3 regions of the Lysinibacillus sp. JK80 genome follow, and region 3 is predicted to be linked to each of the others. Evidence: predicted binding sites of a transcription regulator. Region 3 holds the regulator's gene; each other region holds the start of a gene.
The links. Region 3 encodes LexA, which represses DNA repair genes until DNA is damaged. Its sites were predicted from a motif close to CGAACATATGTTCG; they were not measured.
Positions count from the first base shown of each region.

Region 1: the regulator LexA is predicted to act here: its motif matches at 6,083-6,096, upstream of uvrB (excinuclease ABC subunit UvrB).
Region 2: the regulator LexA is predicted to act here: its motif matches at 7,598-7,611, upstream of HXV90_RS15820 (carbohydrate kinase).

Region 1 is NZ_CP058997.1:2,341,321-2,352,033, reverse strand. Features, by position in the region: gene secA (preprotein translocase subunit SecA) at 102-2,612, shown strand; gene HXV90_RS12135 (competence protein ComK) at 2,941-3,483, shown strand; one part of gene prfB (peptide chain release factor 2) at 3,606-3,680, shown strand; one part of gene prfB (peptide chain release factor 2) at 3,682-4,710, shown strand; gene HXV90_RS12125 (competence protein ComK) at 4,754-5,263, opposite strand; gene HXV90_RS12120 (IDEAL domain-containing protein) at 5,491-5,739, shown strand; gene uvrB (excinuclease ABC subunit UvrB) at 6,169-8,148, shown strand; gene uvrA (excinuclease ABC subunit UvrA) at 8,156-10,713, shown strand, end outside.
Region 2 is NZ_CP058997.1:3,138,732-3,149,444, forward strand. Features, by position in the region: gene HXV90_RS15790 (N-acetylmuramoyl-L-alanine amidase family protein) at 1-316, shown strand, start outside; gene HXV90_RS15795 (YfcC family protein) at 364-1,770, opposite strand; gene HXV90_RS15800 (DUF2642 domain-containing protein) at 2,394-2,609, opposite strand; gene dtd (D-aminoacyl-tRNA deacylase) at 2,681-3,121, opposite strand; gene HXV90_RS15810 (RelA/SpoT family protein) at 3,154-5,349, opposite strand; gene HXV90_RS15815 (pseudouridine-5'-phosphate glycosidase) at 5,555-6,469, opposite strand; gene HXV90_RS15820 (carbohydrate kinase) at 6,474-7,565, opposite strand; gene HXV90_RS15825 (MFS transporter) at 7,679-8,929, opposite strand; gene HXV90_RS15830 (MarR family winged helix-turn-helix transcriptional regulator) at 9,114-9,572, shown strand; gene HXV90_RS15835 (adenine phosphoribosyltransferase) at 9,612-10,124, opposite strand; gene recJ (single-stranded-DNA-specific exonuclease RecJ) at 10,148-10,713, opposite strand, start outside.
Region 3 is NZ_CP058997.1:1,824,684-1,835,396, reverse strand. Features, by position in the region: gene pilM (type IV pilus biogenesis protein PilM) at 1-778, shown strand, start outside; gene HXV90_RS09730 (PilN domain-containing protein) at 778-1,371, shown strand; gene HXV90_RS09725 (hypothetical protein) at 1,368-2,060, shown strand; gene HXV90_RS09720 (prepilin peptidase) at 2,125-2,877, shown strand; gene HXV90_RS09715 (gamma-glutamyl-gamma-aminobutyrate hydrolase family protein) at 2,911-3,633, shown strand; gene lexA (transcriptional repressor LexA) at 3,741-4,358, opposite strand; gene yneA (cell division suppressor protein YneA) at 4,525-4,839, shown strand; gene HXV90_RS09700 (YneB family resolvase-like protein) at 4,836-5,501, shown strand; gene def (peptide deformylase) at 5,532-6,107, opposite strand; gene HXV90_RS09690 (helix-turn-helix transcriptional regulator) at 6,100-6,291, opposite strand; gene HXV90_RS09685 (DJ-1/PfpI family protein) at 6,572-7,105, opposite strand; gene HXV90_RS09680 (GNAT family N-acetyltransferase) at 7,107-7,640, opposite strand; gene HXV90_RS09675 (DUF896 domain-containing protein) at 7,828-8,061, shown strand; gene tkt (transketolase) at 8,188-10,182, shown strand; gene HXV90_RS09665 (HAD family hydrolase) at 10,292-10,713, shown strand, end outside.

The sequences.
Region 1 (10,713 bases), 520 kb from region 3:
TTTGGTATGACAATCATATGTAGCCGAGGTGACAGTTTGCATGAAACTGTTACACAATGGTAAAATGAAAGTTGAATCTATATAGGAAGTGAAAAACATTCATGGCAAACCTATTAAATAAATTATTTGATTTCAATAAACGTGAGCTAAAAAAATTAGAAAAAATCGCTGACCAAGTTGAGCGTTTCGCTTCTCAAATGGAACAGCTTTCAGATGATCAACTACAAGCGAAAACAGATGAATTTAAAAAGCGCTATGCTGAGGGTGAGCATTTAGAGTCGATTCGTGCCGAAGCGTTTGCTGTTTGTCGAGAAGCGGCAAAACGTGTATTAGAAATGTACCCATTCCGCGTTCAAATCATGGGGGCAGCCGCTCTTGATGAGGGGAATATTGCGGAGATGAAAACCGGGGAAGGTAAAACTTTAACAGCGACAATGGCTGTTTATTTAAATGCCATCACTGGTAAAGGTGTACATGTTGTAACAGTCAACGAATACCTAGCGAGTCGTGATGCTGCTGAAATGGGACAACTTTATAATTTCTTAGGCTTATCTGTTGGGCTTAATTTAAATAGCCTTTCAAAAGATGAAAAACGTACTGCTTATGAGGCAGATATTACGTATAGTACAAACAATGAGCTAGGATTTGACTACTTACGTGATAACATGGTGCTTTACAAAGAGGAACGTGTACAACGTCCATTGCACTATGCTGTCATTGATGAGGTGGACTCGATCTTAATTGATGAAGCTCGTACGCCATTAATTATTTCGGGTCAAGCTGGGAAATCAGCACAGCTTTATAAACAGTCTAATGCGTTTGTGCGTATGTTAAATGCAGAGACAGACTATACGTATGAAGAGTCCACAAAAGGTGTTACGTTAACAGATGCAGGTGTGGAAAAGGCAGAAAAAGCATTTGGCATCGATAATCTATTTGATTTGACACATGTTCGTTTAAATCATGCGATCAATCAATCATTAAAGGCGCATGTTAGTATGCATAATGATGTCGATTATGTTGTGCAGGATGGCGAAATTGTGATCGTTGATGGCTTTACTGGTCGTTTGATGAAGGGTCGTCGTTATTCTGATGGCTTACACCAAGCGATTGAGGCTAAAGAAGGCGTTGAGATTCAAAATGAATCGATGACAATGGCGACAATTACCTTCCAAAACTACTTCCGTATGTATCAAAAGCTTGCAGGGATGACAGGTACAGCGAAAACAGAGGAAGAGGAATTCCGTAATATTTACAATATGAATGTTGTCGCTATTCCGACGAATAAACCGATTGCTCGTGATGATCGTGCTGACTTGATTTTTGCAACGATGGAAGGGAAATATAAAGCAGTTGCTGCTGATATCGCAGAGCGTCATAGAGCTGGTCAACCTGTTCTTGTTGGTACAGTTGCTATTGAAACGTCTGAGATTATTTCTAAACTATTGGATAAACATAAAATTCCTCATAATGTATTAAATGCGAAAAATCATGAACGTGAAGCTGAAATCATTGCGAACGCTGGTACAAAGGGTGCAGTGACAATTGCAACTAACATGGCTGGACGTGGTACCGATATTAAACCTGGCGAAGGAGTACTCGAAATTGGCGGTTTAGCGGTAATCGGTACAGAGCGACATGAATCACGTCGTATTGATAATCAGCTTCGTGGACGTTCTGGTCGTCAAGGGAATCCAGGGGTTACACAATTCTACCTATCCTTAGAGGATGATTTAATGCGTCGTTTTGGCTCTGATAATATGAAGTCGATGATGATGCGCTTAGGTATGGATGATTCCCAGCCATTGCAATCTAAAGTTGTGTCGAGAGCTGTAGAATCAGCGCAGAAACGTGTCGAGGGTAATAACTTTGATGCGCGTAAACGCTTATTACAATATGACGATGTACTACGTCAGCAACGTGAGATTATTTATAAAGAGCGTTATGATGTACTAGAAACAGAAAATATGCGTGTGCTTGTTGAGTCTATGATTCAAGAAACAATTGATAATGTTGTTAGCCTGTATACTCAAGGTGAACAGAAGGATTGGAACCTAAAGGCTATTGAAGACTTTGTAGCGGCTAATCTTTTAGAGGAAGGTCAACTTAAAGTATCTGATTTCCAAGGCAAGTCTGCTGAAGATATTAATCAGCTAATCTCTGATGCTGTTCATGTTCGTTATGATGAAAAAGAGGCAGAACTGACACCAGAGCGTATGCGTGAGTTTGAAAAGGTTATTTTATTACGATCAATCGATACAAAATGGATTGATCATATTGATGCAATGGATCAACTACGTCAAGGTATCCATCTGCGTGCTTATGGTCAAAACGATCCACTTCGTGAATATCAACAAGAAGGCTTTGCGATGTTTGAGGATATGGTAGCCTCTATTCGCGAGGATGTTGCGAAATATGCGATGAAAGCAGAAATCCGCAATAATCTGGAGCGTGAAGAGGTGGCAAAGGGGCAGGCTGTTAATCCAAAAGAAGAAGGTGGCGCTTCGCCGAAAAAGCAACCAGTACGTAAAGCTGAAAACATTGGCCGTAATGATTTATGTCCATGTGGTAGCGGCAAGAAATTTAAAAACTGTCATGGCACAGCTCAATAATATCTAGGTGAAAAAATCATTTTAACTACGTGTTGAAATGATTTTTTCTTTTTAAAATTACTTAAAAATGAAGAAATTTTAGTATAAAAAGTCAGAATTTATAGACAATTGAAAAATATGGGTATACAATAGCTGTAATAATAGGTATATAGTACAAGTTATTTATCCTATTATTATCCTGAATTTTTGATGGTGATACTAAGTCTTAAGGAGGATCGGAATTTTCAAGCAATCTTACTCATTGAAAATAGCGGGAATGTACGCATATTTGTATATTCCTTTTTATTTTGACTGGAAGCAACATAAAATGTATAAAGGGGGACTATAGATGCATAAAAAAGATATTATGAATAGTGAAACAATGATGTATATGCCTGTGTATGATTCCTTTGGAAATTTATGTACGCAGGTGTATGAGAAAAATAATGAGTATATATCTACGTTACCACCAACGAAATTATTGGACTTTAATCTGCGTTATTTTGGTTCTAGTTTAAGAGGAGCGTTCGATGGTTCGAAAATGATCCTAGGCAAGCTTAATAAAAATCCTATCGTCGTGCACGAACGTTGTAATATTTTATGGTTTCCTAGTAGGTCTCCTTTACACCCTGACTGTATCTGGTTCGCAGTTCATCATATAGATGACTATGTCGCTGTGGATAAAAAGAGGACAAAGGTTACTTTTATGAATGGCAAGGAATTTATTGTGGATGTCAGTGTCAATGCGTTAGAGTCTCGGATTCAAAGAGCTTTTTTATTAAAATATAGACTAGAGAAACGAACAAAATATTTACTTGTTCAGTATGACCGTGTGAAAGTATTTCAACGTCTTGCCAAGAATATGTTTGAGGACGAGACGCAGGATAGTTGACTTAATTCCACAAAACATCTGCTAGATAGTATGTTTTCGTTTCTAAAAACGTTATAATAAAAAGATACGGAGCTTTATGAATAAAGTGTTAGCTCCATGACTAACGTTCGGAGGATTTAACGATGATTGAATTAGCAGATGTACGCAATGTGTTAGACACTACAGCCAAAAAATTGGCGGACTTTAGGGGGTCTCTTTGACTTAGAGAACAAAGAGGCACGTATTCAGGAGCTAGATGAAATGATGCTAGAGCCAGGCTTTTGGGATGATCAGCAAGGTGCTCAGGTGATTATCAATGAAGGAAATGGCTTAAAAGCTATTGTCAATGAATATAAAGATTTAGTGGAAACACATGAAAATTTAGATATGACACTGGAACTTTTGCGTGAAGAACCAGACGAAGAATTACAAGAAGAACTAGGCAAAGAACTAGCAGAATTCCAACAAAAGATGGCTGATTTTGAGCTTCAATTACTGCTAAGTGGCCCATACGATCAAAACAATGCCATTTTAGAGCTGCATCCTGGTGCTGGTGGTACGGAGTCACAGGACTGGGGTTCAATGCTATTACGTATGTATACACGATGGGCTGAGAAGCGAGGATTTAAAGTGGAAACAGTGGACTATCTACCAGGAGATGAAGCTGGGATTAAATCTGTAACATTGTCGATTAAAGGTCACAATGCTTTCGGTTATTTACAAGCGGAAAAGGGTGTGCATCGTCTAGTACGTATTTCTCCATTCGATTCGTCTGGCCGCCGTCATACGTCCTTCGTTTCCTGTGATGTTATGCCAGAGTTTGACGACAATATAGAAATCGATATTCGTACAGAGGATTTAAAAATTGATACGTATCGTGCAACAGGTGCAGGTGGTCAGCATATTAATACGACAGATTCTGCAGTCCGTATTACGCATATTCCTACTGGTACGATCGTACAATGTCAAGCTGAGCGCTCCCAGATTAAAAACCGTGAAAAAGCGATGACGATGTTAAAAGGGAAGCTATATCAACTAGAACTTGATAAACAGCAGGCACAATTAGATGAAATACGCGGTGAGCAAAAAGAAATAGGCTGGGGCTCCCAAATTCGTTCGTATGTCTTCCACCCATACTCGATGGTGAAGGATCATCGTACAAATGAAGAAACAGGTAATGTGGGTGCTGTGATGGATGGCGACTTAGATCCATTTATTAATGCCTATTTACGTTCAAAAATAAATTAATACCCAGATTCCCCAAGAGTGAGATGCTCTTGGGGAATTTTTGTTAAAAGGGTGGATGATAGGGTGCATCTTGGCTCAGCTGTTTTCGTTCATTCATGTAATATTTATACAGCATAGATGCGTTAAGAAATTGTTTACTAATGGAAGCATAACGAATAGGTAGTTCGATTTGTTTATCATTTTTTAACGTTACAATACACCCCAATTCACTAGGTGTAATATTAATAATTGCATGAAGCCCTATCCATATATTGTGAATGGAGCTGGGTGAATAAGTTGGCAGAAAAATACAGGGATAACCATAATCAAAGGCCACGACGATTGGTAGCTTGTGTTGATTGCCGAAAAAACGTTTAGCCGATTGTTTTGCGGCTTCATAAGTTGATCCTAATGAGAGACAGGATTTTCGAAGGACATGCATCGGTTTGCGTGTAACAATCAGCTCATTATGCTTATCAATCACATGCGTGAAGACTTTGGAGTCATGCTGAATAGGTTGCAGCAAATAAGTATTGAATGAAATTAAGTAGCCGTTTACAAAGTTAGTTGTCATATAGGGAGTGCCTCCTTTTTTCTAGTGATAACGGTAGTGTAAAACAGAATATGACTTTCTTAAATTAAATGAAATAGTTGAAAATCGTTCAGAAAAGCACGAAATGCCTAGAGAATTTGCTCTAAATATAAAATGATTAATAGCTAATCCAAGATATTTTCGAATCGTAAGCATTGCTTTTTAAATTCAATTTTCATATAATTTAGAAAAGGATCGAGGTGGGATCGTTGGATAAATATTATTCGTATACAGATTTTCTGAAAGCCGTTGGTCAGTCGAAAAAAGTTGATGAGGCAGAGAAATTATTAAACGAGATTTATTTAGATTTATTTTTAAATCGTATCCAGCGTATGCATCGGCAAGAGCAGCTCATGGTTCTGATAGATAGAGCACTCGATGAAAAAGATGAAAACGCATTTTATCAATACGCATCCGAACTAACTTCCTTACACCAAACAGAAGATGAATCATGTTGACGAACCCGCTCTCCATATCTATTGGAGAGTGGGATTTTTTTGCTTTTGAAAATATTTGCAGAGGATGTGAAGATTGTATGTTTTGGTTAGAAGAAGTGATCTTGCTTATAGAATGGGGAAAGTCATTTAAAAAGTTTGAGACGCTGTTTATAAAAAAGTGAGAGTCGCTCTAAAAGTACATAGCCCGGCTCCTGAGAGAGTGTGAGCTGCACATAAAGCAAAACAGGAAATCCCATCCATCGATGAAGCTTGAAAACCTAATAAAACGGCTATTATAAGAGTAACAAGTTAAATTGACTGTATTGTTATGTAATAAAAATTTTAGAGATGAAAAAAAAATTTACAAACATTCGTTCGTTAAATGTTCGAAATTTTAATATTGCTATGCTAAAATATATGTACAAATTGGAAGAAAGGACGGGGACATGAGTGCAAACATTTGATTTACAAGCGCCATATCAGCCTAACGGGGATCAGCCACAGGCCATTGCGGAATTAGTGGAGGGTGTGAAAGCAGGCAAACGTCATCAAACATTGCTTGGTGCTACTGGAACAGGTAAGACGTTTACCATTTCGAATGTCATCCAGCAAGTCAAAAAACCAACACTAATCATGGCACACAATAAAACGTTAGCTGGCCAGTTGTATAGTGAATTTAAAGAGTTCTTCCCAAATAACGCCGTTGAATATTTTGTCAGCTACTATGATTACTACCAACCAGAAGCTTATGTACCGCAGACAGATACCTATATAGAAAAAGACTCTAGCATTAACGATGAAATTGATAAGCTGCGTCACTCTGCTACTTCTGCATTGTTTGAGCGTGAGGATGTCATTATTATTGCATCCGTGTCCTGCATTTATGGTTTAGGTTCTCCCGAAGAATATCGAGAAATGGTTGTTTCCATTCGTACGGGTATGGAAATTGAACGTAATCAGCTACTGCGCAAGCTTGTAGACGTTCAGTATGAGCGAAATGATGTTAGTTTTACTCGCGGAACATTTCGGGTACGTGGAGATGTAGTGGAAATCTTCCCAGCCTCTCGTGATGAGCATTGTATTCGTGTGGAATTTTTTGGGGATGAAATCGATCGCATACGTGAGGTAGATGCACTAACGGGAGAGATTTTATCGGATCGAGAGCATGTTGCTATTTTCCCTGCATCTCACTTCGTTACACGAGAAGAGAAAATGCGTAAAGCGATTGAAAACATTGAAAAAGAATTAGAGGAACGACTTGCATTATTACGTGCAGAAGATAAATTACTAGAGGCACAGCGTTTAGAACAGCGTACACGCTATGATTTAGAGATGATGCGTGAAATGGGCTTTTGCTCTGGGATTGAAAACTATTCACGTCATTTAACATTGCGTGAAGCAGGTGCTACTCCATATACTTTGTTAGATTATTTCCCCGAAGACTTTTTACTTGTGGTTGATGAAAGTCACGTAACACTTCCACAGGTTCGAGGAATGTACAATGGTGACCAAGCACGTAAAGGAGTGCTCGTAGAACATGGCTTCCGATTGCCATCTGCTCTAGATAACCGTCCATTACGTTTTGAAGAGTATGAAAACCGCGTACATCAAGCGATCTATGTATCAGCCACACCAGGTCCTTATGAACTGGAGCATACACCAGAAATGGTAGAGCAAATTATCCGTCCAACTGGATTATTAGATCCATTAATTGATGTACGTCCTATTGAAGGTCAAATTGATAATTTAATTGATGAAATACAAGATCGAATTGCGCGTGATGAGCGAGTTTTAGTGACAACGCTAACGAAGAAAATGTCTGAGGATTTAACGGCTTACCTGAAGGAAATGGGCTTAAAAGTAGAATACTTACATTCAGAAATTAAGACACTAGAACGTATTGAAATTATCCGTGAGCTACGCAAAGGAACGTATGATGTGCTAATAGGTATTAATCTATTGCGTGAAGGTCTTGATATCCCTGAGGTGTCCCTTGTGGCAATTTTAGATGCTGATAAAGAAGGATTTTTACGTTCAGAGCGTTCATTGATTCAAACCATTGGTCGTGCTGCTCGTAACGCGAATGGTCATGTCATTATGTATGCGGATCATATAACAGACTCGATGAAAAAGGCGATTGATGAAACGCAACGTCGTCGTGCGTTACAAATGGCTTATAACGAGGAGCATGGCATAACACCTCAAACGATCATTAAGAAAATCCCAGATGTGATTCGTGCAACACAAGTAGCAGAAGAAGAGGAATCCTATGTAACAAAGGCAACAAAAGGCAAAAAGCTGACAAAGGCGGAAAGAGAACAGCTCTTGGCTTCTCTAGAAGTCGAAATGAAGGAAGCAGCAAAAGCGCTTGACTTTGAACGTGCGGCTGAGTTACGAGATACAATATTTGAATTGAAGGTAGAAGGGTGAATGACTTGTGAAAAATACTGAAATCGTCGTGCAAGGTGCACGTGCTCATAATTTAAAAAATATTAATGTCACAATTCCACGTGACCAATTAGTCGTTTTAACAGGATTATCGGGCTCTGGAAAGTCTTCTCTAGCATTTGACACAATTTATGCGGAGGGCCAGCGTCGTTACGTTGAGTCCCTTTCCGCCTATGCCCGTCAATTTCTTGGACAAATGGATAAGCCAGATGTCGATGCGATAGAAGGTTTATCGCCTGCTATTTCCATTGACCAAAAAACGACAAGTCGTAACCCACGATCTACTGTCGGTACGGTAACGGAAATCTATGATTACCTACGTTTACTTTATGCACGTATTGGTAAACCGATTTGTCCAAATCATGGCATAGAAATCACTTCCCAAACGATTGAGCAAATGGTGGATCGTTTATTAACCTATCCTGAGAGAACTAAGATGCAGCTCCTTGCACCAATGGTTTCTGGACGTAAGGGTACACATGTTAAACTGCTAGAAGATTTAAAAAAGCAGGGGTTTGTTCGTGTACGAATTGATGGGGAATTGCGTGATTTAGATGATGCTATCGAACTTGATAAAAATAAAAAGCATTCCATCGAAGTAGTAGTGGACCGTGTTGTTATGAAGGAAGGGATTGCTGCTCGTCTGAGTGATTCTTTAGAAACGGCTTTACGCCTGGCAGATGGACGTGTGCTTGTCGATGTGATGGAACATGAAGAGTTATTATTTAGTGAGCATCATGCCTGCCCATTATGTGGTTTTTCTATTGGTGAGTTAGAGCCTCGTATGTTTTCATTTAATAGTCCGTTTGGTGCTTGTCCAAGCTGTGATGGCTTAGGTTCAACACAAGAAGTAGATTTAGATTTAGTGGTGCCTGATTGGGATCGTTCTTTGTTAGAGCATGCCATCGCACCATGGGAACCAACAAGTTCGCAGTACTACCCACAATTACTAAAAGCTGTATGTGATCATTACGATATTCCAATGGACGTGCCTGTGAAGGATTTGCCAAAGGAAAAGATGGATAAAGTTTTATATGGCTCTGGAAAAGACAAGATACACTTCCATTATGAAAATGAGTTTGGCAATGTGCGAGATCAAATGATTGAATTTGAAGGGGTGGTGCGCAATGTTGAGCGTCGTTTTAAAGAGACGACATCCGATTATGTTCGTGAGCAGATGGAAAAATACATGGCACAGCAGGCTTGCCCTTCATGTAAAGGGTATCGTTTAAAGCCTGAGACGCTAGCAGTGAAAGTAGCTGATAAACATATCGGTGAGGTCACACAATATTCAATTCAGGAAGCAGACACTTTCTTTAAAGAGCTTGATCTCACTGAAAAGGATATGCAAATTGCTCGATTAGTTTTACGAGAAATCGAAGAACGATTGGGCTTCCTTGTGAATGTTGGTTTAGACTATTTAACATTGAGTCGTGCAGCAGGTACATTATCTGGTGGAGAGGCACAACGTATTCGCCTTGCTACACAAATTGGTTCACGATTAACGGGAGTCCTCTATATTTTAGATGAGCCTTCGATTGGTTTGCATCAGCGAGATAATGATCGACTGATTAGCACATTACAAAATATGCGTGACATTGGAAATACGCTGATTGTGGTAGAGCATGATGAAGATACGATGCTTGCTGCAGATTATCTCATCGATGTAGGACCTGGAGCAGGCGTCCATGGCGGTCAAATTGTGGCAGCAGGTACACCACAGGAAGTTATGAATAATGAAAAATCCTTAACTGGACAATATTTAAGTGGTAGAAAGTTTATTCCTTTACCAATTGAAAGACGCCAACCAAATGGTCGAAAGCTCTCCATTAAAGGTGCCAAGGAAAATAATTTACGCAATGTTAAAGTAGATGTTCCATTAGGCTTATTTGTAGCAGTGACAGGTGTGTCTGGTTCAGGGAAATCTACACTGATAAATGAAATTTTATATAAATCTTTGGCACAGAAGCTTAATCGTTCAAAGGTTAAGCCTGGCGAGCATAAAGAAGTGACAGGTATCGATGAGCTTGAAAAAGTAATCGATATTGATCAATCGCCAATTGGTCGTACACCTCGTTCAAACCCAGCAACTTATACAGGTGTTTTTGATGATATTCGCGATGTTTTCGCAGCAACAAATGAAGCAAAGGTACGAGGCTATAAAAAAGGACGCTTTAGCTTCAATGTTAAGGGCGGTCGCTGTGAAGCATGTCGTGGTGACGGCATTATTAAAATTGAAATGCATTTCCTTCCAGATGTTTATGTACCATGTGAAGTATGTCACGGCAAACGTTATAACCGTGAAACACTTGAAGTGAAGTATAAAGATAAGAGTATTGCAGATATTCTCGATATGACAATTGAAAATGCAGTAGTGTTCTTTGAAAATATTCCAAAGATCCAGCGTAAGCTACAAACGATTGTTGATGTGGGGTTGGGTTATATGAAATTAGGGCAACCAGCCACAACCTTATCGGGTGGTGAGGCGCAGCGTGTAAAACTAGCCTCTGAATTACATCGACGCTCAACAGGGAAATCCTTCTATAT
Region 2 (10,713 bases), 1.3 Mb from region 3:
TAGCCTTCATTATGATGCGACAGATGATAGCTCCATTAACGGCTTCACATCCTATTATATGAATAGCAATCAAAAAGGGCTTGCTGAAGCAATTCATGATGGTCTTTCCAGTAAACTAGATTTAAGAGACCGTGGTACACAACAAGGGAATTATTTAGTTTTACGAGAGAATCGTCAAAAGGCCGTCCTTATTGAGTTAGGCTTTTTAAGTAATTCCAGTGAGGAGCGCGTCATTACAACAGCTAAATTCCGTGAACAAGCGACTCTTGGTATTTATCAGGGAATTCTCAACTACTTTAATGAACAAGATGAATAAGCAAAAAAAAGCTGCGGATGATGATAACATCCACAGCTTTTTTATATTTAAGATATTCCTAATGCTACCGCAGCAATTAGCGCCAGACAGGCAATCAATGCCCACCCAAGAATCATCTTCCAGATAAACTTAATCCACTTTTCATATGGGATACCTGCAACAGCTAAATACGCCATTAATGCAGACGAAGTAGGAATAATAGAGTTCGTTAAGGAATCCCCATATTGGAAGGCTAAAACAGCCACTTGTCGCTCTAATCCTAATAAATCTGTGATTGGAATCATAATCGGCATTGTTGCAGCTGCCTGTCCACTACCAGATGAAATAAATAAATTCAAAAGAGCTTGGATAAATAACATGCCGATTGCACTGATAGCATGTGGCAAATGTCCAATTGTTTCTGAGGCTGCATAAACGATTGTATCAATAATTTTCCCCTGCTCTAAAACAACTGTAATAGCACGGGCAAAACCTACAATTAAAGCACCAAATGTTACGGCCTTGGCTCCCTCAATAAAGGAATCAAAGATAGTAGCAGGTTTTAAACCACCAATTAACCCTGCAATTAACCCCATAATTAAAAAGGATGCAGTTAGCTGCGTTAAGAACCAGCCCCAGTTAAAGACACCATAAATATTAAAGCCAATCCCACAAGCCATGACAATAAACACGAATTTATGCTTGCCTGTTAATGCAGGGATGTCAATCGCTGAAACATTGGATTTAGCTTTTTGCTCAATATCGTAAATAACGCTTGCTTGAGGATTCTTTTTCACCTTAAAAGCATAGCGAGAGACATAAAAAATAGCAAAACTTAATACAAAAACATAGACAACAGCACGGAAGCCAATCCCTGAGAATAATGGTACATCAGCTAATGATTGTGCAACACCTACCGTAAAGGGATTAAGCATTCCTCCAAAAAATCCACTGGCGGCACCAAGTGTAATCATGGCTGTTCCTGTTACAGCATCAAAGCCCATCGCACGTGCAATGGCCACACCAATTGGTACGAAAATAATAGTTTCTTCCGCCATCCCCATTGTAAAACCACCAACAGAGAATAAAATCATCGATAAAGGAATCAGTAATTTCTCTCGGCCCTCTAAAGCTTTTACCCCTTTATAAACACCAGCCTCAATAGCACCTGTAGAACGAATAATACCAAATACACCACTGACTAAAAAAATGTAGAAAATAATTTGAGCCCCTTTTTCGAGACCCATTGGAACCGCTGTAAACATTTCAAAAAAGGAAACTGGCTCACTCTCAATATGATGATAGCTTCCATCTACAACGAGCATTCGCCCTTCTTCATCCTCTACACGTTCAAACTCACCCGCTGGTATAATATAGCTTGCAATACCTGCTAAAAAAATAATAGCAAAAATAATCGTATATGTATGAGGTACTTTCAACCAGCTTTTCTTCTTGACCCCCTGTTCATTTTCCATTAAACCACGCTCCTTTTTCTGATTTAGACATTAGCAGTATATTGTCGCTATTTGTCGCTAATTGAAAATAAATATACATGAGTTTAAATTTATTGTAAAGTATTAATTTTCTATTATTTCTGAAAGCACACGCTACCTTTCCTAATTAAACCTCTTGTTCCTCTCCTATAAACATAGAAAATTTTATACACATACTCAAATAATAATGGGCATTTTCAACGTTATTTTTTGTTTTCCAAAATAATAATTTCATCTTATATGACGAATTGTTTTTTATTAAGGCAGGAGCAATATGCGGCGGTGTTAGAAATGATAAAGTTTGTATGGATTGTCTTTAAATGCTTTTTATTCATGAACTTCATAAAGATCCCCTTATTAGTGGGATGAAAGACATCAAAGGTTGTAAGTAGAATGGAAAATTGTAGGTAGCTATCCATGATGAATCAAATGGACATTCTTACATATCGTTTATATTTTTTTAAAAAAATAATATTCAAAGAGTAGCAACTGTTTTAATAGTTTTTATCTCTTCGAAATAAATTTGTTATTTAGGTATTTTTGTTTGCCCTAAACAAATAAAAAAACCTTCTATCATTTATTATGATTTGAAGGTTCATACTTTCTCATTTTTTTGTAGTTTCCAATGTCACCCATACAATTTCCTCCATCCGAATGAAGAAAGGCGTACGATTTATCTCAAGAACCATATGGTCAGGTAGTATGGATAATAAAATACCTTGTTGAATATTTTTTTCTGTTTGCACAACTACTGCCTGACCAATCATCATGTTAAGAGTTTCGTATAAATATGGATTTGTTATACTTCTCGTCTGCGTCATGTTTAAGACACTCCTTCCTATAAAACTAACCATACTCTTTAGTATATGTAGGAATTATAGGAAATGTTCCATTATTTTGACTCTAGAAGAATTGTGACTGGACCATCATTAATTAGTGCTACATCCATCATGGCACCAAAAATACCTGTTTCCACATGTAAGCCCTGCTCGCGTAAAGCTTGATTAAAAGCCTCCCACAGTGGCTCAGCTGCTTCTGGTCTAGCTGCATTGATAAAACTTGGACGATTCCCTTTTTTTGCATCCCCATACAATGTAAATTGTGAGACGGATAAAATAGCGCCCCCATGCTCTAAGATCGAATGATTCATTTTTCCATCTGCATCTTCCCAGAGACGTAAATTGGCTACTTTTTTTGCTAAATAGGCAACATCCTCTTGTGTGTCTTCATGTGTGATTCCCACTAAAAGAACATAGCCATGATCAATTGCTCCTGTAACAGTTCCGTCCACTGTTACAGAGGCAGCTTTACTGCGCTGTAATACTACTTTCATGTACTAAACCCCAATTCTATATTGCCTATCAATTAGTTAATGACACGTTGCACCGAATATATATCAGGTGTTTGTTTAATTCGCTCAACTACTTTATGCAAATGTGAAATATTTGAAATAGAAATTGTTAAATGAATTGTTGCCATTTTATCACGGTCAGCACGACCACTTACTGCTAAAATATTCGTTTTCGTTTCACTAACAATTTGCATGATTTCATTTAAAATGCCAGGTCTATCAAAAGCTGAAACTTCAATATCAACAGGGTATTCCTTTTTCTCAGGAATGACACCATGCTCCCATTCTACTTCAATTAAGCGCTCCTGCTCATCCTCAATTTGAATATTTGGACAGTCCTCACGATGGACAGAAACACCTCTACCCTTCGTAATAAAACCTACAATATCATCACCAGGAACGGGCGTACAGCAGCGAGAAAGTCGAATGAGCATATTATCAATACCCTTTACAATAACACCCGATTCCGTACGTTTTTGTGGAATTGGATTTTTCATTTTTTGTTCAATTTTCTCTAGTGCTTCTTCCTGCTCACGTTCTTTACGACGTTTTTCAGCTAAACGATTTACGACCTGTTGCGCAGTAATACCATTCACACCAACTGCAGCATACAAATCTTCTTCATTCGTATAGTTAAATTTGTCGCATACCCGTTTTAGGTTTTCGGAGGACATCGTTTCCTTTAAATCGAAATCCTGAGCACGGATTTCTTTTTCAATCATTTCTTTACCTTTGACAATATTTTCTTCACGCAGGTGTCGTTTAAAGAATTGCTTTATCTTATTCTTCGCCTGCGAGGATTGAGCTATTTTTAGCCAATCGCGACTCGGACCAAAGGATTGTTTAGAAGTTAAAATTTCAATGATATCGCCCGTTTTTAATGGTGTATCAAGCGGTACCATCTTCCCATTGATTTTCGCTCCAATCGTACGATTTCCCACTTCGGAATGAACACGGTAGGCAAAATCAATAGGAACAGAACCTGCTGGCAATTCAATGACATCACCTTCAGGTGTAAAGACATAAACCATATCAGAAAATAAATCAAATTTTAAGGATTCCATAAATTCTTCTGCGTTGGAAGATTCATTTTGAAATTCTAAAATTTCACGGAACCACGTTAATTTTTGGTCGACATTCTGCTTTTGATGATCAACGTTTTTGCCTTCTTTATATGCCCAGTGCGCCGCAATCCCGTACTCTGCAATTTTGTGCATTTCCTTTGTACGAATCTGTACCTCCAACGGATCACCATATGGTCCAATAACAGTCGTGTGTAGGGACTGGTACAGGTTTTGTTTTGGCATAGCAATATAGTCTTTAAAGCGTCCTGGCATTGGTTTCCAAAGTGTATGCACAATCCCTAATACGGCATAGCAATCTTTAATACTATCGACAAGAACACGAATGGCTAATAAATCATAAATTTCATTAAACTGTTTCTTTTGTAACACCATTTTTCGATAGATACTGTAAATATGTTTTGGTCGACCATAGACATCTGCGTCAATTTCAACCTCATTCAGTTGTGATTTCATCTCAGCCATCACATTTTCTAAATAAGCTTCACGTTCATCACGTTTTTTCTTCATCAGACTGACAATACGATAATATTGTTGTGGGTTTAAATAGCGCAGTGCTGTATCTTCAAGCTCCCATTTTACAGTCGAAATTCCAAGACGATGAGCAAGTGGTGCAAAAATCTCGAGCGTCTCTTTTGAAATGCGTCGTTGCTTTTCAGCAGGTAAATGCTTTAACGTACGCATATTATGAAGACGGTCTGCTAGCTTAATGAGGATGACACGAATATCTTGGGCCATAGCCACAAACATTTTCCGATGATTTTCTGCCTGCTGCGCCTCTTTAGATAAATATTTAATTTTCCCTAGTTTGGTAACACCATCAACAAGCACGGCCACCTCTTCGCCAAATTCACGTACCAAATCATCCCGTGTAAAATCCGTATCTTCGACAACATCATGTAAAAAACCTGCCGCTACAGTTTCTGGGTCCATTTGTAATTCAGCTAGAATACCTGCTACTTGTACTGGGTGAATAATATACGGTTCACCAGAGCTACGGAACTGCTCAATATGGGCATCCCTTGCTAATTCATATGCTTTTTTCACGAATGCGACATTTTCATCATTCATGTAGGATTTGACTAACTCAAAAACGTCCTCAGGAGTCAAAATTTGCTCTTTCGCCATAACATGTCCACCTTGCTCGTCAAATTTTTCAGATTAGATATAAACTTAATTGTATAAAATATTGTGGTCTATTGTAAAGAGACTGTATCATTTAGTTTAGTTAATCTCGTGAACAGTTCGAAAAATGGAAAAAATATTCTTCTTTTTAATAAAAAAGACCCTCTGCGACTTCACGTCACAAAGAGTCCTTGTTTCGACAAATTGATTAATGTAATTGATTGTAAGCTACAGCAATTTTCGCGCCGACTACTGCATTGTTTTTCACTAATGCAATGTTGGCATCAAGACTTTTACCTTCTGTTAATTCTTTAACTTTGCCAAGTAAGAATGGTGTAACATTTTTACCGTGAATGCCATTCTCTTCAGCTTCAACTAAAGCTTTTTCAATAATGTTTGTAATAAATGCATGCTCTAATGCTTCAGACTCAGGAATTGGATTTGCGATGACAGCGCCACCTTTTAAGCCTAATTGCCATTTCGCAGATAGCATTGCTGCAATTTCTTCTGGCGTATCTAATTGGAAGTTTACATCAAATCCACTTTGACGTGTGTAGAATGCTGGTAATTCATTCGTACCATAACCAACCACTGGCACACCTTTTGTTTCAAGATATTCTAATGTAAGACCGATGTCTAAAATAGATTTTGCACCCGCACAGATAACGGCAACATTTGTTTGTGCTAATTCTTCTAAATCAGCAGAGACATCCATTGTTGTTTCCGCACCACGGTGTACACCACCAATACCACCTGTAACAAAGATTTCAATACCTGCAAGCTCTGCACAGATCATTGTCGCTGCAACTGTTGTAGCACCTAATTTTTTCGTTGCTAGTAAGTAGCCTAAGTCACGACGTGAAGCTTTTGCAACACCTTGAGCATTACCGAACATTTCTAGTTCTTCATCTGATAGACCAATTTTAATTTTTCCATCAATTAATGCAATTGTTGCTGGGACTGCACCATTCTCGCGAATAATTTGCTCAACTTCACGCGCAGTTTGCACGTTTTGTGGGTATGGCATACCGTGTGAAATAATTGTTGATTCTAACGCAACGATTGGTAGACCTTTTGCTTGTCCTGCTTTTACTTCTTCTGATAATACGATGAATTCTTTCATGTTGTTATTCCTCCATTTCATTTTTCAACAAATCTACTGATAATTCAGGTCTTACTGTATAAGGAGATGCCAATGTATTTTTTGCATTGGTTAATCCAGCATCAATACATGTCTCAAAAGATTGTCCAGTCAGCCAACTGTGAATAACAGCGCTAACAAAGGCATCTCCTGCTCCTGTTACATCTTCAATTTTGTCAATCACTTTAGCGGCAACATGACAAGGGGCAATCGTTGTAGATGCTGCATAAACGCCCTTGCTACCAGCCGTGATAATGACATGCTCCGCACCTAATTGTAGGAGCTGTTGTAAAGCTTTTTCATAATGGGTAGCGTTTTCAATTTTATGTCCAACAATCGTTTCCGCTTCATCTGTGTTACAAATAAACCAAGTTACGCCTTGTAATGTTTCAGGTAGTCGATTCATTTTTGGCGAAGATACTGGCACAATAACAAGTGGAATATCACGAGCAAGGGCTACTTGCTGGATATACGCCACTGTTTCTTTTGGACAGTTTAAATCCAAAATAAAACAGCCTGCGTTTACAAGCATTGTTTCATGTTTTTTCAACAAGCTCGGTAACAGAAGGTCGTAAACTTCCATATTTGCTACAGCTAGTGCTAGCTCACCTTGTTCATCCATGATGGCAGTATAAGAACCTGTAGAAGCCTCTGCAAGCTGCTCTACATAACGTAGATTCATAAAGGATTCCGAAGCCTCTTGGATCACTTGCCAATCAGCATCCTTACCTGCCGTTGTCAGTAACGTCACTTGGTGGTTTAATCTGCCTAAGTTTTCAGCAATATTTCGACCAACGCCACCTACACTAAAGGAAGAACTGGCAGGGTTAGATGTTCCAAATTGAACATTGCCCTTGACATGGAATTTGCGGTCTAAATTAGCGCCACCGATGCAAATAATTTCATTTTCTTCGGGTAATATATAAGCACGACCTACAATTTTTCCTTGCTTCGTTAAACTAGACACTAAATTAGCAAGCACAGGACGCGACAGATTCATTACATCTGCCATTTCTTGCTGAGACATAAACGGATTCTGGCGAATTAAAGCAAGCACCGCCTGTTCTCTTTCATTCATAGCATCACCTTTTATTATATTTGTTTATATTATAAACTTTTGTTTGCGTTATGTCAAAAGATTCTTTATTAAAAAAGTTGAACTTCATCTTACTGAGGTTCAACTTTTTTTGTTTATGCTTGCTGAGGTGTTTGTTTTTTAACAATGATGACGAATAAACTGGCCATTGCACAAAACATTCCTGCAAGAAAAAAAGCCCATGTATAAGAGTTAAAAAATTTATAAATTAACCCTCCACCATACGCTGCAACCGCCGCTCCTGCTTGATGTGAAGCAAATATCCACCCATAGATAATACTGCTTTTTTGCATACCAAAAATTTGTCGTGTAATACTGATGGTTGGTGGCACTGTAGCAATCCAATCTAGTCCGTAAAAGATCGTGAAAATCGTTAATAAAACAAATGATCCTTGTGCAAGTGCATAAGGGAGCAATAATAGAGATGCGCCTCTTAACAGGTAATACCAAAACAATAACCACCGATTATCGAAGCGATCAGATAACCAGCCAGACGCAGTTGTACCTAATAAATTAAAAATGCCCATAAAAGAAAGGAATGATGCGGCAGTGACTAAAGGAACGCCAAAGCTAATACAATAAGAAACAAAATGAGTACCAATTAATCCGCTTGTCGATAGCCCACAAATAAAAAAGCTACCTGCTAAGAGCCAAAATGCTTTAACCTTAATCGCCTCAAATAAACCTTTAAAAGCCATAGCTATTGGATTCTTCTTTTGCTGTATTTGTTGTTCCTCTATAGCCTCCTCTTGTCCATAAGGAGTTAACCCCATATCCTGAGGTCTATTTTTTATAAAAAGCGCAATCATGAAAAACATTATGATACTAAGGAGTAGCATTAATGTGATAGCCCATCGCCAAGAATAGTGTTCAATAATGATAGCTAGAACTGGTAATAAAATTAACTGGCCCGTGGCTGTACTTGCCGTTAAAATACCAACCGCTAATCCTCTGCGTTTTACAAACCAATGATTCGCAACATATGGACTAAGGACAGTTAAAAAAAGACTTGCTCCAAGACCAATAATGCCCCCCCAAATAACGATTAGCTGCCAGGATTCACTCATCAAAAATGTTAAAGTCATTCCTAATACTAAAGTTGCCATAGCACCTAGCATCATTTTCTTTAGGCCAATGACTTCAAGCAACGCAGCCATAAATGGTCCAGATATGCCATATAAAAACAAACTTACAGCAAAAGCTAAAGCAATGGTTGAACGATCCCAGTGAAATTCTTTTTCAAGAGGGTCGATAAACACGCCAGATGATGACATTGTAATTCCTGCGACAATTATCGAGAAAAATGTGACGATTAAAATAAACCAACTATAATGAACACGCTTCACCTCAACACCTTCTTTTCTTTGATAGACTACAAAACATGTATATACATGTTTAAGTCTACTTATTTCATTTATATGTATATACATGTATAATCATAGTAATCGTTCATAAAGCTGTCAAGAAGTAATTTCTAGTTATTGGGTGTATACTTATAATTAGTAGAATCCCCTTAAAGGAGTACTGTCGATGAAGAATCAACTTAAAAATATTGATTATACACAAATTTGTGTTTGTGCTAACCTTAGAAAAAAAACAAGGGTAGTCACACAATTATATGATAAGCTGCTACAGCCTACAGGTTTAAAAGTTACACAATATTCAATGCTTGCACATATTGACCTTCAACAAGCTGTCTCAATCAGCCGTTTAGGTGAAATTTTACAACTGGATCAAACCACTATAACACGTAATATTAATCTATTAAAGCAACATGGCTATGTTGAGTTAAAGCGAGATACCAATGATGCTCGTACCAAAAAAATAACGCTCACTGAAAAAGGTTTAGAAAAACTGCATGAAGCAGCACCTATTTGGCAAGGCATTCAAGATAGAATTATCGAGGATATTGGAACCGAAAAATACGCAGATTTCTACGATACCTTGCGAACAATGCAAAAAATTATTCAAGCCTATGACGAAGTATAAAAAAAGCGCCCACAGTATAGGGCGCTTTTTGCCATGCTCTTAATATTGAATAAGTGTTTTAATATTTAAATCGCCAAGCTTTTCGCGACCATTTAATTCTAGAAGTTCAATCAGGAATGCACAGCCTACTACCTGACCACCTAATTGTTCTACTAAACGAACCGTTGCTTCAACTGTACCACCAGTCGCTAGTAAATCATCACAGATTAAAACTTTTTGACCAGGCTTAATTGCATCATGATGCATTGTTAACGTATCTTTACCATATTCAAGACCGTAGTCTGCACTAATTACCTCACGTGGTAATTTACCAGGTTTACGAACAGGGGCAAAGCCAATTTCAAGTGCATAGGCAACTGGACAACCGATAATAAAACCACGTGCCTCAGGGCCAACAATAATTTCAGCGCCCACTTCTTTTGCATATTCTACGATTTGGTCTGTTGCATATTTGTATGCAGGACCATTATCCATAATTGTTGTAATATCTCTGAAGGTAATGCCCTCTTTCGGCCAATTTTCAACCGTTGTAACGTATTGCTTTAAATCCATGTTATTGCTCCTCCTACGAAACGTTATTCGTCCGCTGATGTTAAACGTTCATCAAACCATTGTTTTAATTCTATATAAGGAGCATAGACAAGCTTTTGCTCCATTTCAATCTGTTCTGAACGTTGTTTGTAAGACGGTGCCTCTGTTAGTGCTTGTTTTGGAGCATTCACGTTGACAGTCGTCAGTCCACTCTCCATTTTAACAAAATCAAGCTCAAAAAACACCTGTGTCATAAATTTTAGTGTATCTAATGGCCACCCCGTATGCTTCGCTAAATCTGCGATATGCATATCAAGCGGAAAGGCTGGTCGATTTTTCAAGAACTTATAATACCAAGCAAATTGCTCACGAGTAGGTAGACCACTGAAGTATTGCGAGTCAGGCATATAAAAATGAGCATAAATACGTGAAGGGGCTGTCTTCTGTAAAACGTCCTCTAGCTTTTGAACATTGTGTGGCAAGTCTAAGAGCACGATGTAATCACTTTGTTCAATATTTGAAAGGGCTGGGTCAACCAGTGTAATAGGTGCACCGATTAATGATTGATAATAGGTCATCGTTTCTGGACGAAAGGCGATAAACCGGGCCA
Region 3 (10,713 bases):
GACAGGGAAAAAACAGGCTGTTCGTATGTTTGTCCCTGATACGACGGTTCTATTAAAAAACTTTGAGCACCCTAAAGATGTAAAGCCTCAGGAATTAAGAGGATATGCTGAAATGGAATTGGGACATTCTATTCATTTACCATTTCAAGACCCTTTAATTGATGTGTATGATGCAGATGCCGAGGATGGCAAGGCTATCTTATTTGCTGCGCCTTCTGAAGAGATTACGAAACTAGTAGGGATGCTGTTAGATGTTTCATTAGAACCCGAAGCTGCCGATATTCGTGCGCTTTGTAATATACGCTTATTAGAGCACATGTCCTTATTAATGCCTAATAAAACATATTTAATTGCAGAATGGTCGATTAATGAACTCTCTATCAGTATTTTTTCCAATGGCCAAGTGGAGTTTTTGCGCTATCAAACCATTGAAGTAGATATGACGCAATGGCTGGGAAAGAAAGAGAATGAGTTTAGCTATCAATTTATTTATAATGGCGAATCAGAGAATTATCAAATGGTCGTAATGGATCAGGTTTTAGAGATTGATCGGATGATGAATTTCTTTAAGTTTTCTTTACATAAAGGTGAAAAAACAGTGGATGAAATTATCATGCTTGGCGATAACCCACTATTGAAATCAATTGGGAACTTACTCGCTTCTAATTTAGAACCACCACTAAGGGTTGTCGATGGGAAAAAAATTGAGAAATCGTTTCCTCGCTTTAAGCGAGAATTTTCAACGTTGCTTGGCTTAGCTTTGAAGGAGGTTCGTTAATGGTTCCAGATATAAACCTCTTACCACAACTTGAAAAAAGAACAACCTCTCCCAAGCTTTTTTATAGCTTGGTGATTGTCATTGTGGGACTTATTGTAGCTTATTTACTTTTTTTATTTTTTACATCCAAAAGTGAATTGTCACGATTGACTGCAGAGGAACAGGCATTAACAACACAGCTTGATCAATTGCAGCAAGAGCTAGACGCACGACAAAATGTCGATCAGGGTTCGTTGGAAGAGTCAGTAACTTTTATTCAAAGCGTTTCTTATCCTGTAACACCGTTAATTGATGAAACAAAAACTTTATTACCAACTCATTCCTATTTACGTAGCTATGTTTTTGGAGAGAACTCGGTGAATATTGAAGTGGATTTTGAAACGATGACAGATATATCGAAATATGTGGAGCGACTTTTAATGAGTAGCTATTTTACAGATGCTCAAATTAACACTGTCTCAAACTTTGAAATAGAGCTAGGTGAACAAAGGGTGTTAACACCCCAACAAAAATTTAAAGAAGTACCGCGATATTCAGTGTCCATTACAGCGACAATCGATTTTATGTATTTAGCTGGAGGACGACGCTCATGAATAAATTAACGAGTAGTAAAAATTCATCTATGATCTTGTTACTGGCGCTGATAGCTGCTATTTTATTTGCGCTGTATTATTATTTGCTTTCACCAAAATTGGATGAAGTGAATGAAAAAGAGAGTAATGTATTGCAGGTGCAGCAAGAATTAGCTAGTGTCAAAGAACAACTAGCACAATTAGACAAAGAGCAGGGACAACCTACTATCAATATATTAGCCTTAAGACAAAAGCTACCTGCAACAAGAGCCGTTGAAAAGATTATTCTTGATTTAGCTGAGATTGAAGAGGTGACAGGAACTCGTATACTGTCTTTAACTGTTCAAGGTGAGGACGGCACTGTGACACCTTCAGATGTATCGAATGATCTTAATATGTTGGAGCAGGCTGAAGCAGAGGTCAATGGTGATCAGGAGAACAAGGAGACTACTACACCGATTGCATCTCTTTCGAAGGACTCTTTACCAACTAATTTAAAGCTTGTTACTTTTATATTAGAGGTGGGTGCGCTTGATTTTAATTCTCTTGAAAGCTTTTTACAGGAGGTTGAACAATTAGAGCGTGTCATGAAAACCGATAAGATTGAATTTAAATTGCCTGGAGAGCAGGCACAGCTTGAGAAAGATGCAGATCTTACGTTAAAGGCAACAGTGCAAGTGACAACGTTCTATTACGAAGAACAACAATAACTTTATTGATAGGCGCACCATACTGCATTTGTATGGGCGCCTATTGGTTTAGGAGGACATAAAATTGGAAATGGCTTATACGATCTTTATTTTTTTATTTGGACTTGTCTTTGGCTCTTTTTATAATGTAGTTGGCTTACGTGTACCACAGAAGGAGTCGATTGTACATCCTCCTTCACATTGTCCAAAATGTCAGAGACGACTGACGGCGCTTGATTTAGTACCAGTTTTGTCTTATGTATTTTTAGGAGGAAAATGTCGTGGTTGTGGCAATAAAATTTCTTGGGTTTACCCAGTCATAGAATTAATGACAGGTGTATTATTTGCCTTTGCTTATTGGCAGCTAGGCTGGGGCATAGAATTGATAGTAGCACTCTTTTTTATCTCCTTATTAGTTATTATCGTTGTATCAGATTTAGCCTATATGCTAATTCCAGATAAGGTGTTAGTATTCTTTTTACCTTTGCTAGCTATTGGACGAGTGCTGTCACCATTAACACCGTGGTGGGACTCTCTAGTGGGTGCTGTGGTTGGTTTTGGCATATTATATATCATTGCTGTGCTATCAAACGGTGGCATGGGTGGAGGCGATATTAAATTATTCTTTTTAATTGGTCTCGTTCTGGGTACGATTGATACACTGTTAACGCTATTTTTAGCTGCAGTTATTGGTATGATTGTCGGGATTACCATGTTATCGAAAAACAAACAGGGGAGAAAAACACCCATTCCGTTTGGGCCATCTATTGCATTGGCCGCAGTTATTGTTTATTTCTATGGCGATGTATTAATTAATTGGTATCTAGGCTTTTGGTAATTGTGCAATTTTCAAGAATTTGGAGGGAAGCAAGTGAAACCGATTATTGGTATTACAGCCTTTGTTGAGGATGATTTATCCTCTCGATTAAATGCTGCTTACAGTAAAAGCATCATTGAAGCAGGTGGAATTCCACTGATTATTCCAATTGGAGTAGAAGAAGAGGCAGCCCAGATTTTAGCCCTTACAGACGGTTTATTATTATCAGGTGGTCATGATGTGCACCCATTTCTATTCGGGGCTGAGCCTTCATTAAAGCTTGGAAAAATTCATCCAGCGCGAGATACGATTGAGTTAGCATTGATTGAAGCCGCATTCCAACGTAAGATGCCTATTTTCGGGATCTGTCGAGGAATTCAAATACTAAATGTTGCATTAGGTGGTACCTTATATCAGGATATTGATAGTGATCACTTTAGTACCAAGTTACTCCAACATATGCAGCAATCAGGTCGAGCTGTAGCTACCCATTCTGTACAGGTTATTGCTGACAATCTATTAGCGACTATCGTTGAACAAGAGAAAATAGCAGTGAATTCATTTCATCATCAAGCGGTGAATGTTTTAGCAGAAAAATTAAAAGTAGCGGCAAAATCTAACGACGGTATTATCGAAGCGGTAGTTCATGAGGAGATGCCATTTTGCTTAGCTGTTCAGTGGCATCCTGAGGAACTAGCCATAGCAGGAGATGAGAGTGCTCAAAAGCTATTTTCAGCCTTTATTGAAGCGAGCTTAAAATTTAAGAAGGAAGCTTAGAAGAGGCATTGTACAAAGAATCCAATCATATGTGGATTCTTTTTTTGCGTAAAAAAGAGGATACATGCTCTTAGAAGGAACATAATCCTCAAAATCTGCTTTAATCGTTAATGTACACGTCTGTAAAGACCTACAACTTGTCCTAAAATAGAAACTTGATCGACTATAATTGGTTCCATAGAAGAATTTTCAGGCTGTAAACGGAAATGGTTTTTCTCTTTAAAGAAACGTTTTACAGTTGCTTCATCCTCAGCTGTCATAGCTACAACAATATCCCCATTATTAGCTGTTGCCTTTTGTTTTACAATGACTAAATCTCCATCTAAAATCCCAGCTTCAATCATTGATTCCCCCATGATTTCTAGCATGAACAATTGATCTTCACTTGTGCCATACGTATCGGGTAATGGGAAGTATTCTTCAATATTTTCAATTGCTGTAATTGGAGAACCAGCTGTAACCTTCCCGACAAGTGGGACATGGATCACCTGTTGTTTTTGAATGGATTCTTCAGGCTCTAAAATTTCAATTGCGCGTGGCTTTGTTGGATCTCGACGAATAAAGCCTTTTTGTTCTAATCGAGCTAAATGTCCATGAACAGTTGAACTGGAAGCAAGTCCAACTGCTTCACCAATTTCACGTACTGATGGTGGATATCCTTTAGCTCGTACCTCTTCCTTAATGAAAGCTAAAATGTCCTCTTGTCTTTTCGAAACTTTTTTCATGAGTGCTCACCTCTTTTTTCTAAAATCATTCTTCTTATTTGATAGTATAACAGAATGCGAACATGTATGCAAACATAGGTTCGAAAAGTGTTTGACAAAAACGTTTGTTCGCTTTATTATGGGAACATACATTCCGAACAAACATTCTTAAAAAGGGGTAATGATTATGACATGGTTTAAGAAAAACACACATATCTCAATTTTAATAGGAGCTTGTTTATTATTTGCAGCATACCTTTACATTACTGATCCAGGAAAAGTTAGTTACGCAGAAATTCAAATCGAACATGGGGATAGCTTGTGGTCGTTAGCCGAGCAATATCGTGGTAAAATGAGTACTGATGATTGGATAAAGCTTGTAAAAACTGAAAATGAACTAGCAGATATTAAAATTGTAGCGGGAAAATCTCTAGTTATTCCTGTAGTGAGTGATCAAGCCAGTCCCATCAATACTATCGAAATTGCGAGAAATGAACAATGATAAATAATCAACTATCGGCTGTTGTCTATTGTCGCGTAAGTACTGAAAAAGAAACACAAAGCTCCTCATTAGAGCGCCAGCAGGAAGAGTTGCTGCGCTATGCTAAAGAGCAAGGCTATGCGGTGAAGGGCGTGTTTAAAGATCAACATAGTGGCTATGATGTAGAACGTGAAGGCTTGCTAGAAATGCTTGATTTTATAAAAGATAAGAACATTAATGCTCTTTTTGTCCAAGATGAAACTCGTTTAGGACGAGGCAATGCAAGGATGGCTGTATTACATTTATTACAAAAGTCAGCAACTGATGTTTTTTCTATGCGTGATGCAGGCCCAGTCCAATTAAATGAAATGGATACGATGCTGCTTGAAATTTTAGCGATTGTAGAGGAATATCAGCGTAGAATCCATAATGCTAAAATTCGACGAGGTATGCGACGTGCTGTAGAAAACGGTTATCGTCCAGAAAATAATTTATCGAATCGAGGTAATCCGCAGGGGCAGGAGCGAAAAGATCTACCTGTAGAGGAAATTGTGAAACTACGCAAACGTGGATTTACCTTTGAAGAAATTTCTATAACGCTTAGAGGGTTAGGCTTTGAGGTAAGTAAGGCGACAGTACATCGTCGTTTCCAAGAGCACCAAGAAAGATTAGCAGGAAAATAATATTCCTGCTAATTTTTTTTTTGTAAAAAACTACTGAAGGGAAGAAAAGCTTTCGATGATAACATGATTTGGCAGTTGGAAAGGGTGCTCTTTATTTATTCGGTCATAAAACATGATGCCATTTAAATGATCGATTTCATGCTGTACAACGATGGCCCCGTAGCCCTGTAACTGTACAATAATTTCATGTCCATCGATGTCGTAAGCTTTGACTTTAATTCTCTCATATCTCGGTACAAAACCAGGGACAGGTCGATTTACAGATAGACAGCCTTCTCCTTCCGGTAGATAAATCATATTAAGGGAATGACTCATTATTTTAGGGTTAATCAGCATTATTTCTTGGTCATCAAAGAGTACAGCAAACATTCGTTTATCTACGCCAATTTGATTAGCAGAGAGTCCACTTCCAGGGCGAAGCTTATATTTTTTTGCTAGCGTTGGATTTTGGCTATTTTTCAGATATTGTAGCATGGCTAGGAGGGTATTTCGGTCCTTATTGGTCACGGGTATCGACACTTCTTGAGTTTGTTTTCTTAAAATTGCTGAGTGTTCTTTCACGAAGTCCTTCATTGTAATCATATAATTTGGGTGAAATTTAGTCATAGATAAATACCTCATCAATACGGCTATTAAGAACCTTAGCAATCTTAAAAGCTAATTCAAGGGTCGGATCATATTTATCATTTTCAATACTATTAATGGTCTGTCTCACAACTCCACATTCTTTTGCAAGCGCAGCTTGTGTTATGCCTAATTTTTTTCTTAAAATTTTGATGATGTTCTTCAGAAAGATCCCTCCATTTTGTCCAAAGTATTAGACATATATCGTAAGATAAGAATTAAAAAATGTCCAACTAATTGGACATTTTTTGGTGTGAAAAACAAAACAGTCAATTGAAGGGGAGAAATTGATTTCCGGTGCAGGCTGCTTGCTTTCCTGTGGCACGCTGACGGAACGGAAATCACCCCACAGCCTTGTTAAAAGTTCTCATTCTACTAATGACATCATCTTTTTTCAATAACATGAAATGCCCGATTAATTGGACATTTGGATTTTAAGTCATCACTTAATACCAATTTTCATCAAAATTTAGCTTTAACGCATGCCCGAAACAAATACCGAAAGGAATAAAACCTCTTCCTCTTGCTGTAATGATATTTCCATCTTGTACCACTAGTTCATCTGAATAGTTATGAAGTTCAAAGCATCCTAACTGCTCCATGCCATCTAAAGGTAGTCCTACTGTATATTTTTTGTTCTTTAAGACCCCTGCTTTTGCTAATAGGTAAGGGGAGCTAGAAATACTTGCAATCATTCCTCCTTTTGCAGATAGAAGACGAATGAAGTCTATTAAGCTCTCTTCAAGTTGTAATGTAGAAATATCCATACAGCCTGGTAATAGTAGACTATCAATATCGTCAAGCTCTACCTCATTCACGGATAAATCAGCTATACAATTTAAACCAGATTCTCCTCTGATAGGTTTGGTATTCGATCCAAGTGTGATGATGGGTTTACCGCCTTGCATTAATATGGACAAAGCAACACTCAATTCATATTCACTAAATTGTGGGTATAATAACACCGCAGTTTTCTTCATTTCATACACCTCTTACCTTTAGATTGTTCCATTCTTCCTCTAAAATAGCGTAATAGTATTCATCCCACCATGTCTCTCCATAAGGAATGCATTTTTTGAAAAATCCTTCTTGGCGCATTCCGATTTTTTCCATGACTCGGTAAGAAGCGATATTTTCTGGCTGGCATGTGGCAATAATTCGATGAAGTTTCATTTTATTAAAGCCGTGATCTAATAGGGCCAGAGCAGCTTCAGAAGCATAGCCATGATTATGATAGGCAGGATTCATAACCCATCCAATTTCATACGTATGGTCGCCAAAGTATTTGTGGAAAACAAGATGACCAATGACTCGCTGTTGTTCACGTAAAACAATGGCGAAATGTTTTGCTTGCTCGTTGCTATTCTCTGTTACGAAATTTTGAACCTGATCTTCATTCAACACACCCTCTGGCATATAGTGCATGACCGTTTTGTCGGACATATAGCTATAAACAGCCTGCCAATCTTGGGCTTCAAATGTTCGAATAAGTAGTCTAGGTGTTGTGATGTTCATGATAGCTCCTCCTATTATCTATCAAATTTTTCCTTTTATTATTATTTATACACCTCTAACTTCTGGAAGTCATGTAAATAATGGCTAAGAAGTGTTTTTAAGGGTTGGTATAACTGCATTTTAAGGGAAACCATGCTATACTTTGCATACTGAGGTCATTAAGCTAGGTACTGAAAGGTGTGTAACCATGTTATCAAAGGAAAAAATTAACCGAATTAATGAATTATCTGCTAAAGCAAAAAGCGGACAATTAACAGAGGAAGAAGCAAAGGAGCGAACAGCGCTTCGCAAGGAGTATTTAGATACGTTTAGAGCAACTATGCGAGATACGATTGAAAACGTTAAAGTGGTAGATGCAGAAGGAAATGATGTAACTCCTGAGAAGGTAAAACAAGCACAAAAAAATAAATTTCTAAATTAATGTGACACAATTCAATAAAGTATGTATGAAAACGCAAATAGTATAACAAAAGCATTGTTTTCTAAAGCAATGTTGACTAAACTGTAAAAGAACAATATATAGGACGAGAAAGGATGTCACAATATAATGACTCAACACGCGGATCTTTTAGCAATTAATGCTATCCGAACTTTGTCAATCGATGCTATTGAAAAAGCAAATTCTGGTCACCCAGGTTTACCAATGGGAGCAGCGCCAATGGCTTATACGCTTTGGACAAAACAATTACGCCATAATCCAGCAAATCCAAAATGGTTTAACCGTGATCGTTTTGTACTATCAGCAGGTCATGGTTCAATGCTTTTATACAGCTTACTTCACCTTGGAGGCTATGGTTTACCAATGGAAGAAATTCAAAACTTCCGCCAATGGGATTCATTAACACCAGGACATCCTGAATATGGTCATACAGTAGGGGTAGAGGCAACAACTGGTCCTCTTGGACAAGGAATCGCTATGACTGTTGGTATGGCAATGGCTGAGCGCCATTTAGCCGCTACTTACAATAAACCAGGTCATGACATTGTTGACCACTACACATTTGCGTTATGTGGCGATGGTGACTTAATGGAAGGTGTTGCAGCAGAGGCGAGTTCATTAGCTGGTCACTTAAAACTTGAAAAATTAATCGTACTTTACGATTCTAATGATATTTCTTTAGATGGTGACTTAGAAAAGTCATTTTCAGAAAACGTTCAAAAACGCTTTGAATCTTATGGTTGGAATTATTTAAAAGTGGCAGACGGTACAGATGTAGATGCTATTAATGCAGCCATTGAAGAAGCCAAAAAATCTACTGGCAAGCCAACATTAATTGAAGTGAAAACAGTGATTGGTTTTGGTTCTCCAAATAAATCTGGTAAAGCAGATTCTCACGGTGCACCACTTGGTACAGATGAAGTTGTCTTAACGAAGGCTGCCTATGAGTGGGCACATGAACCATTCCAAATTCCTGCAGAAGTTTACGATACATTTAATGCGGCTGCTGAAGTGCAAGGCGCACAACCAGAGGAAGCTTGGAATGCAAAATTTGCTGCATACAAAGAAGAATTCCCAGCGTTAGCAGCTCAATTCGAGAAAGCGATGAATGGTGAATTACCAGAAGACTTTGCTTCTGAGTTACCTGTATATGAAGCTGGTAAATCTGTAGCAACTCGTTCTTCTTCAGGCGATGCAATTAATGCTATTGCGAAGAAAACACCTTCATTCTTTGGTGGTTCAGCTGACCTTGCTGGCTCCAATAAAACAACGATGAAGGGTGCAGGAGATTTCTCAGCAGACGACTATGCTGGACGTAACATCTGGTTTGGTGTTCGTGAATTTGCAATGGGTGCTGCTATGAACGGAATGGCTCTTCACGGTGGTTTAAATGTATTCGGTGGTACATTCTTCGTATTCTCTGATTACGTTCGTCCAGCAATTCGTCTATCTGCATTAATGGGTCTTCCTGTAACATATGTATTCACACATGATTCGATTGCAGTAGGGGAAGATGGTCCAACACATGAACCAATCGAACACCTTGCATCATTACGTGCAATGCCAAACCTATCTGTTATTCGCCCTGCGGATGCAAATGAATCAGCAGTTGCGTGGGAGCTTGCAGTAGCAGCAGAAAAAACACCAACTGTTCTTGTATTATCTCGTCAAAACTTACCTGTTCTTGACGCTTCTATTGAAACAGTACGTGAGGGCGTAGCAAAGGGTGCTTACACAGTGTCTCCAGCTACAAAAGAAGTAGCAGATGCTATTTTAATTGCAACAGGCTCTGAGGTTTCGCTTGCTGTCGAAGCACAAAAAGCATTAAAAGCAGACGGTGTAGATGTAGCAGTTGTTTCTATGCCATCTATGGATCGCTTCGAAAAACAAGACGCAGCTTACAAAGAATCTGTTCTACCAAAAGCTGTTACAAAACGTCTTGCAATTGAAATGGGGGCATCATTCGGTTGGCATAAATATACTGGCTTTGAAGGCGATGTTCTAGCAATTGATAAGTTCGGTGCATCTGCTCCGGGTGAATTAGTAATGGAAAAATACGGCTTCATTGTTGAAAACGTAGTAGCAAAAGTGAAAGCACTATAATTTACAACAAATACCACAATACTCAGCGATTTAAACATCAACTGAGTGTTGTGGTACTTTTTTTAGCGGCAAACACAGTATGTGAAAACTCCATAAAAAGGGTGATCGAATGAAGAACTATAAAGTTGTGTTATTTGACCTAGATGGAACATTATCTGATCCCAAAATAGGAATCACTAAATCAGTGCAATATGCTTTACAGAAGGCGGGCGTCATGGTGAATGATTTGGATGAACTGGAACCATTCATTGGACCACCATTACAAGTATCTTTTCAAGAAATTTATGGATTCAATGATACACAAATAACGCAAGCAATTAGAGATTACCGAGAACGATTTACGGAAAGGGGAATGTTTGAAAATAAACTATATGAAGATATTCCAGCTTTGTTAGCTCATTTAAAGCAACAAGGATATATACTAACTATTGCCACCTCAAAACCAACTGTCTTTGCGGAGCAAATCATAAAGTATTTTCAGCTAGAGTCCTATTTCGATCTTGTCGTAGGAAGTCACTTAGATGGTTCACG